DNA from 2 places in the Actinoplanes sp. NPDC051411 genome. Region 2 is predicted to be linked to the other one. Evidence: riboswitches for the same ligand, from Rfam matches in the RefSeq annotation. Region 2 holds a riboswitch; the other holds the start of a gene.
What was found. Region 2 has a riboswitch for cyclic di-AMP ahead of AB0M88_RS24145 (transglycosylase family protein). Riboswitches for the same ligand answer to the same signal wherever they lie in the genome.

Region 1: another riboswitch for cyclic di-AMP. It lies ahead of AB0M88_RS38650 (NlpC/P60 family protein); the one in region 2 lies ahead of AB0M88_RS24145 (transglycosylase family protein).

Annotation. Positions count from the first base shown of each region.
Region 1 is NZ_JBFBAD010000100.1:7,530-12,789, forward strand. It holds gene AB0M88_RS38635 (cytochrome ubiquinol oxidase subunit I) at 1-376, opposite strand, end outside; gene AB0M88_RS38640 (BlaI/MecI/CopY family transcriptional regulator) at 454-819, shown strand; gene AB0M88_RS38645 (M56 family metallopeptidase) at 816-1,724, shown strand; cyclic di-AMP (ydaO/yuaA leader) riboswitch at 1,847-1,988, shown strand; gene AB0M88_RS38650 (NlpC/P60 family protein) at 2,004-3,002, shown strand; gene AB0M88_RS38655 (M1 family metallopeptidase) at 3,077-4,420, opposite strand; gene AB0M88_RS38660 (MarR family transcriptional regulator) at 4,439-4,882, opposite strand; gene AB0M88_RS38665 (epoxide hydrolase family protein) at 4,936-5,260, shown strand, end outside.
Region 2 is NZ_JBFBAD010000044.1:1,342-6,601, reverse strand. It holds gene AB0M88_RS24145 (transglycosylase family protein) at 770-1,444, opposite strand; cyclic di-AMP (ydaO/yuaA leader) riboswitch at 1,451-1,591, opposite strand; gene AB0M88_RS24140 (saccharopine dehydrogenase NADP-binding domain-containing protein) at 1,819-3,057, shown strand; gene AB0M88_RS24135 (TetR/AcrR family transcriptional regulator) at 3,202-3,846, opposite strand; gene AB0M88_RS24130 (GNAT family N-acetyltransferase) at 4,046-4,654, shown strand; gene AB0M88_RS24125 (crosslink repair DNA glycosylase YcaQ family protein) at 4,673-5,260, shown strand, end outside.

The DNA.
Region 1 (5,260 bases), on a different contig from region 2:
CGTGGGCGAGGCGGGGCAGCCGGTCCCACCCGAAGTACCAGAGCGCGAGGAACGTGGCCTCGAGGAAGAACGCGAGCATGCCCTCGATGGCCAGGGTCGGGCCGAACACGTCGCCGTAGAACCTGGCGAACGCGCTCCACCCCATGCCGAACTGGAATTCCTGCACGAGGCCGGTGACGACGCCGACCGCGAACGTGACGATGAGCAGTTTGCCGACGAATCTGGTCAGGTTCTTCCACAGGTCGCGCCGGGTGCGCAGCCAGGTGATCTCGAGGCCGGCGGCGACCGCGGCCAGGCTGATCGACATCGGCACGAAGAAGTAGTGGTAGATCGTCACCACCGCGAACTGCAGTCGCGTCAGGTCGAGTACGTCCATGCGATGAGCCCCCTCTACGACATTCCGTAGTAGATACTACGACGTGTAGTACGACGCCGTGCAGTAGACTCGGTCACATGGCCCAGAGGAACGGTCTAGGCGACCTGGAACGCGAGGTCATGGCGCAGTTGTGGGCGGCGACCGGACCCATGACCGTGCGGCAGGTGCACGAGCGGCTGAGCAGAGACCGCGACCTGGCGTACACGACCGTGATGACCGTGCTCGACCGCCTGGCCAAGAAGGACGTGGTCACCCGCCAGAAGGCGGATCGCGCCTATCTGTACGCCCCGGCGCAGTCCCGCGAGGAGATGACCGCCGCGGTCATGCTCGACGCCCTGACGACGAGCGGCGATCAGGACGCGGCCCTGGCGTACTTCGTCGGCCGGTTGCCCCCGGAGGCGCTGGCCGCCGCGATCGAGGCGGCGAAGAGCCAGAACCGGTGACCGCGCTACTGCTCGGCGCGCTCGGGCTGACCCTGTCGCTGCTCGTGCCCGGCCCGCTCGCCCGGTCACGCTGGCCCGACCGGGCGCCGCGCGCCGCCGTACTGCTCTGGCAGGCGATCACCCTGGCCGCCGTGCTGAGCGCGCTCGGCGTGGTGCTCGCCGTGCCGGAGGAGCTCACCCGGGCGTACGGCTCCCGCAAGCCGGTCGTGGCCGGCGCCCTCCTCGTCGCCCTGGCCGTCGCCGCGCTCATCGTCGCCCGGCTGCTGATCTCGCTCTGGGGGGTCACCCGGCGGTCGCGGGCCCGGCGGGAGCGCCACCGGCTGCTGGTCGACCTTCTCGACCGGGCCGAGCGGCGCCACGAGATCGGACCGGATCACCTGCGGGTGCTCGAGGGCGCGCTCCCGCTGGCCTACTGCGTGCCCGGGCGCGAGCCACGGGTCGTGCTCAGCGACGGGGTGCTGCGGGTGCTCGACCGGGCGCAGGTCGACGCGGTCCTCGCGCACGAGCAGACCCATCTGCGGCACCGCCACGACGTGGTGATGGAGTCGTTCACCGCCTTCTATCGCGCGGTGCCCGGGGTGTTGCGGAGCCGGGTGCCTCTGGACGCCGTACACCTGCTGTTGGAGATGGTGGCCGACGATGCCGCGCGGCGCGTCGCCGGGCCCGGGCCCCTCTCGGCCGCGCTGGAAAGGCTGACCGACGCGGTCCCGCTCACGGAGGACGCCGAGCCGGACGCGTGGGGTGACGCGCGTCGCAGGAGGCTGGACCGGCTGGCCGCGCCGCGCCCCGAGTCGCCCGGCCTGAGCCTTGTCGCGGGACTAGGGGCGGTGTCCCTGCTGGTGCTACCCACCGTCATCCTGGTCGTGCCCTGGCTCGACCGCGCGCTGGAGCAGTGGCCGTTCTAGGCACTCTGCGTAACCGGTGGTATGCAGGCAGTTTCCCAGCCGCGTCGGCTTCAGTTAAGGCAATGATCGGGAGTACGGTGGTCCCCGGTTCGGCAGCCCCCCATCGTCCATCCGGCCGATCTGACGGACCACCGCCTAATCGTCGTTGTTGTCTGGCGAACCGGGGACCCGAGCAGTTGGGGTGAAGCCGTGCACTTTCGCGGCCGGGCGCGCTTCCCGCTCGAACCCGTCAGCTAACCCGGTCGGCGGCATGAGGGAAGAAAGGACAACGCACGTAACGTGAAACGGAACGGGGCGCGCCGCGCCGGAATGCTGCGCAGCCTGCTCTGCCTCGTCGCCGCGGCCGGCGTAGTTGTCACCGCACCGGCCACCGCGGCACTCGCGACACCCTCGCCGTCCAGTGTCGAGGCACAGATCGACACCCAGTGGAATCAGCTCGAGCCGATCATCGAAGATTACAACGATGTGCACAGCAAGTTGATCAAGAACCAGGCTCAGCTGAAGAAACTGTCCAACCAGCTCACCCCGCTCCAGGTCCGGGTGGATGTCGCCCTGTCCTCGGTTCGCGGCCTGGCCACTGACGCGTACAAGCAAGGTTCGCCGAGCGCGATCAGTGCCATGTTGATGAGCGGGTCGACGAACCAGCTGACCGACAAGCTGGGTCTTCTCGACCAGCTTGCGCGGCACCAGCAGGCACAGATCGCCGGCGTTGCCAAGCTGCGCGACCAGTACGCCAAATCCAAGCAGGACCTTCAGCTTCTGACCGATTCCATCGCCGCCCGCGATGCCGATCTGGCCCAGAAGAAGAAGGCCATCAATGTGAAGATCGATGCGCTGCAGAAGCTGCGCATCAAGGCGTACGGGGCGACCGGTGGAGACGACGGACCCTTGAGGATCGGGCCCTGCCCGGTCACCTACAACAATGACGCGGGCGGTAAGGCGGCGCGCAAGGCGTGCTCGCTGATCGGCAAGCCGTACGTCTTCGGGTCTGACGGCCCTAACACGTACGACTGCTCCGGCCTGACGAAAGAGGCGTGGGCGACCGTCGGCGTGACTCTCGACCACTACACGAAAGACCAGTGGAACGAGGGCAAGTCGGTGAGCCGGGGCGACCTTCAACCGGGCGATCTGGTGTTCTTCTTCCCCGGTTCGTTGCACCACGTGGCCATCTATATCGGTGGTGGCGAAGTGGTGCATGCTCCGCACACGGGTGACCATGTGCGGATGGCGGTGATGGACAAGGTGGGTCCGATCGCTGGTTACCGGCGTCCGGGCTGACCCTCGTCGAGGCAGAAGCAGTTCTGAAGGGGGCCACCGCAGTCGGTGGCCCCCTTCATGCTGCTATCCGTCTTTCATCCGTCGACCCGGTGGGACGACCAGAACGAGGTCAGGTCGGTCGGGCCGGCCGCGGCCTGGGCGGCGGCCTTGAAGTCGGCGACCGTCGAGACGCCGTACCAGTGCGCGGCGGCGTACGACTTGAGCAGGTTGGTCATCGCGGTCGTGCCGATCAGGCGCCGCAGGTCGTGCAGCGTGCACTTGCCGTAGCCGTAGACCACGGTGCTGTAGCGGCTCGAGTGGGCGTCCCAGTAGGCCATCGAGTTGGTCAGCCGCTCGGCGCTCGACTGCCACGTGATCCCGCAGCCGGAGCCGGTCTTGTTGAAGTACAGGTCGGTGGCGTAGTCGGTGAAGCCCTCGTCCAGCCACGGCGTGGTGTACTCGTCGTCCCCGACGATGCCGTAGAACCACTGGTGGCCCAGTTCGTGGGCGAGCGCGGTCGAACTGACCACGTCGAGCACGAATCCCGGATATTCCATGCCGCCGAACCAGAACCCGTTGTCCAGGACCACGTCGGCCTCGGCGTACGGATAGGCGCCGAACCGCCCGGAGTGGGCGTCGAGCGCCGATGTCGCCGTGCTCAGCATCGAACTCGCGTTTCCGGCGCTGACCGAGCTCACCCGGTAGACGTTGACCTTGACGCCGCCGGCCGTGGTCCCGGAGGTCTTCACGAACGGCCCGGCCGCCCAGGCGAACTCCCGCACCTGCTTGCCGACCGCGGTGGTGATCGTGCGGCCGCTGGTGCCGGCCCGGTCGGTCGAGGACCCGGTCGCGGGCACCGCCATCGAGCTCGGGTGGTCCAGCGTGACCGTGTAGTCGCTGGACAGCGCGTAGAACGACTCGCCGTTGTTCGTGTACGGGTCGAGGTGCCAGCCGGCCGCGTCGCGGATCGCGAGCACCGGCAGCGCGTTGCCGATGAAGTAGTAGCCGCCGTCGTGCCCGAACCGGTCGACCCCCGCGGTGACGACGATCGACAGGTCGAAGCCGATGCTGCCGGTTCCGCCCTGCGGCACTGCCGCCGGGAGCGTGATCTTCAGGGCGGTGCAATTGACGGTCAGTGCCGAGGCGGTGCCGCCGGTCACGTTGGTGACGGTGACCGGGGTGGACGGGCAGGAGCCGTGCGCGTTGTCCCAGAGCCGCAGGTAGACCTCGGTGAGCGGGGTCGCCGAGGCGTTGCTGAAGGTGACGCTCTCGTGGCCGGTCCAGGTGCCGCCGGTGGTGTTGCTGGTCAGGTTGACCGTGTAGGCCGGGGTCGCCGGCGTGCGGGTGGAGTCGGTCGCGGCCGCTCGCGCCGGGGTGGCCGGCGCCGCCAGCATGGTGCCGGCGAGGGCGAGCAGAGCCGGTAACGCTCGTCTAATCATTCGACGAGCATGGATGTCTCAATCGTCGCCGGGCAACGGGGGAATCCCTTGTCGGTGATGGTCGAGCAGCTTGCCGAGCAGGGTGGCGAGCGCACGCCTCTCGGCCTCGTCGAGCGGCTCCAGCAACGCGTCCTGGACCTCCTGGGCGCTGCGCGCGAGCTGGGCGGAACGCTTACGGCCGGCCGCGGTCACGCTGATCACGTTGCGCCGGCGGTCGGCCGGGTCGGGCGCGCGGGCGACGAAACCCCCCTCTTCGAGCTCGTTCAGCGCGGCGACCATGTCGCTCAGGTGGATTCCCGTACGCCGTCCGAGCGCGGCCTGGCTCGCCGGGCCTTCCTCGATCAGTGAAGCGAGCAGCCGGTAGTGGTAGCCGCGGGCGCCGACCCGCGCGAATCCGTCGGTGACCAGGCGGTGGGCGTGGGCGGCGGTCTGGGTGAGCAGCCAGCTCGGTAGGGGATCCACGTGGCCAGAATAACATTTGCCGGTCAAACGTTAATGCGACTAACGTTAGCCGCATGAACGAATTCCGATACCGCGTCTCCCCGTCCGACCTCGACGACCTCAAGCTCCGGCTCGACCGCACCCGCTGGCCCGACGAACTCCCGGACGTCGGGTGGTCGTACGGCATCCCGGTCGAGCGGGTCCGGGCGCTCGCCGGCCTCTGGCCCGGCGTCGCCGCCTCCTTCGCCGCCGACGGCTTCGTGACCACGATCGACGGGCAGAACGTGTACTTCGAGCACTTCCGCGCCCCCGACCCGGACGCGCTGCCACTGATCCTCACCCACGGCTGGCCCGGCTCGACGGCCGAGTTCCGGCACCTCATCCCGCTGCTCCGGGAGC
Region 2 (5,260 bases):
AGCGTGCGGTTGTGGCGAGCCTGGTTGCGTAATGCGCGGTGGTGCCGGGCCGGTGGTGCCGGGCGTGATTGGGCCGGGCGTGATTGGGCCGGGCGTGATTGGGCCGGGCGTGATTGGGCCGAGCGTGATTGGGCTGAGCGCGGTTGGGCTGAGCGTGACTGGGCCGAGCGCGGTTGGGCCGAGCGCGGTTGGGCCGAGCGCGGTTGGGCCGAGCGCGGTTGGTACTGCGCGGTGGTGCCGAGCGCGGTTGGGTCGGGCGTGATTGGGCCGAGCGAGTCGGGCAGTGCGGGTCGGGCAGTGCGCGGTCGGGCCGAGCGAGGTTGGGCAGTGCGCGGTGGCGCTGAACGTGGTTGTGCCGAGGGTGAGTTTGGCCGAGCGCGGTCGCGAAAGGCGTGGCGCCCAGGCCGGCGATCTCGCGAAGGCTTGATCGTTGGCCTGGGAGCCGGCGTCGGCGCTTAGCGCGACACGACGATGTGCTGCTGTGGTGGTGCCGATCGGGGGGAATGGCACCACCACAGCGCACTCGCCACCGTGGCCTCTGTGGACATGGGATCACCCGGGGGCATGGCTTGACCCATGGCTCACCGTGCTTCGCACGGAACGGGGCCGGAGTGGCTGATCACCGGGGATGGGGCACCCGGGGGTTGGTGCGGTGGAATTTTCTAGCTCACAGCGGGCCGGCTCAAGGTGGGCCGGCTCACACCGGGCTGGCTCAAGGCGGGCCAGCTCAAAGTCGCCAGCTCAGAGCGGGCAGCTCAGAGCGGGCAGCTCAGAGCGCGATCCGCTGACCGGGGAAGATCAGGTTCGGGTCGCTGATGATGCCGGTGTTGAGCGAGGCCAGGGCGTGCCAGCCGCCCTTGACCTGGTAGCGCGTCGCGATGGCCGACAGGGTGTCGCCCGAACGCACCACATAGGTCTTGCCGGTCGCCTTGACCGACGCCGACCGCACGACCCGGCTGGTGGTGGTCGCCTTGTGGTGGGTGGTCCTCGACGACTTGTGGGTCACCGACTTCGAGGTGTGGCTCGCCTTGTGGGTCGCCTTGTGACTCGACTTGCTGCTGTGCGAACCGCTGGTGTTGCTGCCCGAGTAGTGCTTGGTCGAGCCGCCCTTCCTGCCGCACACGGGCCAGGCACCGATGCCCTGGCCGCGCAGAACCTTCTCGGCGATCGCGATCTGCTCGGACCGGCTCGCCTTGTTGGCCGTGCTGGCATACTTCGTGCCGCCGTACGCCTTCCAGGTGCCCTTGGTGAACTGCAGGCCACCGTAGAAGCCGTTGCCCGTGTTGATGCTCCAGTTGCCACCGGACTCGCACTGCGCGATCGCGTCCCAGTTCACACTGGACGCCTGCGCCGCGGAGGCCGGGCCGAGCAGGGCGGCTGTGCCCGCCACGCCCGCGGCGGTGAGGCCGAGGGCAATTCGGGCATGCTTACGGATCTGTGCCATGACAGAGAAACCTCCACGCCTGCGAGGTGAGCTGTCGGGTTCGGGCTGAGGTGCCCGGCCGCGCATGGCGGCTTCACCCCGAGGCGCGCAGCAGCGCGCCGAGGAACTTTTGGGTCCCCCGCTCCATGCCTTGGGTTAAGTTCCGTCGGGCGGCGGCAAGGACTCGGCGTTCCGCCCACGGTGTCCACGTTGGCGGACCGACCGAACCTAGCCGGGCCGATTCGGCGATCGCCAAGGTCTAGTGACGTTGTTCTCAGTAATTGCCCTATTTGATCTTTCTTTAGGACGAGTATGACCGATATGCGACGCGATTAAATTACTGGTCGGTAACCATCCGCTCCGTGGCCCCCTGGTCTGATGCAGAATCGGCAACCATGACCCAGCCCACACGCGAGTACGACGTCGTCGTCTACGGCGCGACCGGTTTCGCCGGCGCCCTCGTCGCCCGCCACCTGGCCGCGCACGCCCCCGCCGGCGCTCGTCTCGCGCTGGCCGGCCGCTCCGAGACGAAGCTCACTCGAATTCGGGCCGAGTTGGGCGTCGACTGGCCGATCGTGGTCGCCGACGCCTCCGACGAACCCGCTCTGGCCCGGCTCGCCGCCTCCACCCGGGTGGTCGTCACGACGGTCGGGCCGTACCTGAAATATGGCCGCGCCCTCGTCGCGGCCTGCGCCGCCGCGGGCACCGACTACGCCGACCTGACCGGTGAGGTGCTCTTCGTCCGCGACAGCATCGACGCCAACCACGACCTGGCCCGCCGCACCGGCGCCCGCATCGTGCACGCCTGCGGCTTCGACTCGATTCCCTCCGACATCGGCGTCCACGTCCTCGACCGGCAGGTCAAGGCCGACCAGGCGGGCGATCTGACCACCACCACCCTGGTCGTGACCAGCCTCCGCGGCGGCATGAGCGGTGGCACCATCGGCACCATCCGCAACCAGGCGGAGGAGCTGAAGAAGGACCGCGCGCGGCGCCGCATCGCGGCGAGTCCCTATTCGCTGAGCCCCGACCGCGCCGCGGAGCCCGACCTGGGCCGCCAGTCCGACATGCTCACCGTGCCCGGCGCGGAGGTCGATCCGTCCCTGCGCGGCAGCCTCGCCCCGTTCTTCATGGCCTCGTTCAACACCCGGATCGTGCGCCGCTCGAATGCCCTGCGGGGCTGGTCGTACGGCCGTGCGTTCCGCTACCGCGAGACGATGAGCGTCGGCACTTCCCCGCTTTCGCCGCTGCTGGCCGGGGCTTTGAAGCTGGGCCTCGGCGCCGCCATGGTCGGCCTGGCCGTGACGCCGCCGGCCATCCTCGACCGGATCCTGCCCGATCCGGGCACCGGCCCGAGCGAACGCACCCGCGCGTCGGGCCACTTCACGGTCGACGTCTTCACCGTCACGACGACGGGCGTGCGCTACCGGTCCCGGGTCCGGGCCCAGGGCGATCCCGGTTACGCCGCGACCGCGGTCATGCTGGGCGAGTCGGCGCTGGCGCTGGCCTTCGACCGAGACGCGCTGCCGCCGTCCGAGGGCGGAGTGCTGACCCCGGCCACCGCGATGGGCGATGCGCTGGTCGACCGCTTGCGCGGAGCCGGCCTGACCATAACCGCCACCCGCGCCGGCTGACCGAGCGTCGGCTGACCGAGCGCCGGCTGACCGAGCGGGTGCCCGCCCGCCGGACAAGGCCGGAGTCCCGTTTTCCCGGCCTTGTCCGGAACACAGGCGTACCTGATCAACGTGAGACTGCCCGACGAGTGCGCGCGTCAAACGTCAGCGGGCGAGCAGGTGGCCGGCGATCCACGTCAGGTGCTCGGCCAGTTCGTCCGGGTCCTCGGCCATGCCGCGGGAGATCCAGTCGATGATGACCTCGCTGATCCCGGCGATCAGGGCCAGCAGCGTGCGCTCCAGCCGCCGCTTGTCGGTCGTCGTCCCGACGAACCGGTTGACCAGCGGCGCGAAGTGCTGGGCGTCCTCCCGCAGTACGCCTCGGCGGCGGGTCTCCATCCGCGGCGCGTTGACGTAGATCACCCGGGCCCGTTCCGGATCTTCGACCAGCTTGGCGATCAGTGTCCGCATCATCGGCCGCAGGAATTCCTCGGCCGTCGCCGCCTGGCGTGGGGCCGCGCCCGCGACCTGGGCGAGCAGCCAGTGGTTCTGCTCGCGGTGCACGATCAGCAGCAGATCTTCCCGGTCGGTGAAGTGCTCGTAGAAGTAGCGCTTGGAGACCCTCGCCCCCGCGCAGACGTCGGCGACCGTGACCTGCTCATAGTCGCGGGTGCCGAACAGGTGGACCGCCGCCGTCACGATCCGCGTCCGCCGGTCGCTGGCGCGTTCCTGCCGGGATCGGCCGCCGTAGTTCTCGCCGCGACGCGCTGGACCGCCTCGGCGCGGCGCAACCGCCGTCCGCTCTTCCACGCCCCCACCGTAGGCCCTCCGCGTCGACTACTCATAAGCAGCGCCGAAAAGCCCAGGTGATCAAGCCTCTCGACGGTCCACGTTGGTCTGTTCGATCGGCCCGCCTTGCTGCCTCTACGCCCCCACTGTCCCGCACGCAACACCTTCACAACCCTCTCGCTACTGGCCGGAACCACCCCTTTACCGGCACGATTCACTGGTGACCGCGAGCCGCCTTCCCTACCCGCTCACTCTGACGGGAGGCGGCATCGTCCTGCGCGAGTGGCGTTCGGACGACCTCGACGACCTGGTCGTGATGCTCGACGACCCCGACATCGCCCGCTGGACGCCGATGCCGTCACCGTTCGACGTCGAGGCCGGCATCGCCTATCTCAAACGCGCCTACCAGGGCCGCACCACCGGCCAGCGCATCCAGCTCGCGATCACCACCAACGGCAACCTGCCCCTCGGCGAGGTCCTGCTCTTCGGCGTCGACCTCGGCCTCAAGGAGGCCGAGCTCGGCTATCTGGTCGGTGCGCCGCATCGGCGCCGGGGGCTCGCGGCGGGTGCGTTGTCACTGCTTTCGGCGTACGCCCAAGGCACGCTGAAGTTGTCCCGCCTCCTTCTGCGGATCGATCCGGGTAATTTCGGGAGCACCGCCGTGGCCCGTCACTGCGGTTTCCGCCTGACCGGTGAGCCGCCGATCCTGCAGGAGGGCCCGTACGGTCCGACCAGCCTGGACACCTGGGAACTGGTCGAGGGCCGGGCCGGCTCCCGGATGGAACGGCTGAGAAATGTCGCAGCCCGGCGGTACGGTCGTCGCACCTAGTTTTCGAGAGGTGGCTCGATGGCCGACCGCGCCCAGGTGATGGCATTCCGCGTGGCCGCGCACGGCCTGGCCAAGCGTGGCCGGGCCAAGCCGGCCGACCTCGACGTGCTCGATCTCGGCGTGCAGGAATACATGCCGGGTTCCCTCCAGGTCGCCCTGGCCGCGCGCACCACGGCCGACTTCGACGACGACCGGCTGCTCATGGTCTGGGCGGCCCGCGGCGCCCCGCACCTGCATCGTCGCCGTGACCTTCCGGCCCTGGTCCAGCAGCTGTGGCCGCTCACCGACGCCGACGCGGCCGCCCGCATCAAGAGCGGTCAGATGCCCGACGCGGGCAAGCTCGGCATCGAGGCGTTCCGGGTCACCGCGGCCGCGTTCCGCGAGGTGCTGACCCGTTCGATGGCCCGGGGCGAGGTGAGCACCCAGGTCAGCAAGCGGGTGCCCAGACAGCTGACCTATGAGTGCCGTTCCTGCAAGGCCCGGCACATCGGCGGCAACATCTGGCAGGTGGCCGGCCTGGCCGGCGGTGTCGAGGTCGAGTCCCGCGGCCGCGAGGCGACGCTCGGCCCGATCCCCGGCGCCCCCCCGATCCCTTCCGCAAACGAG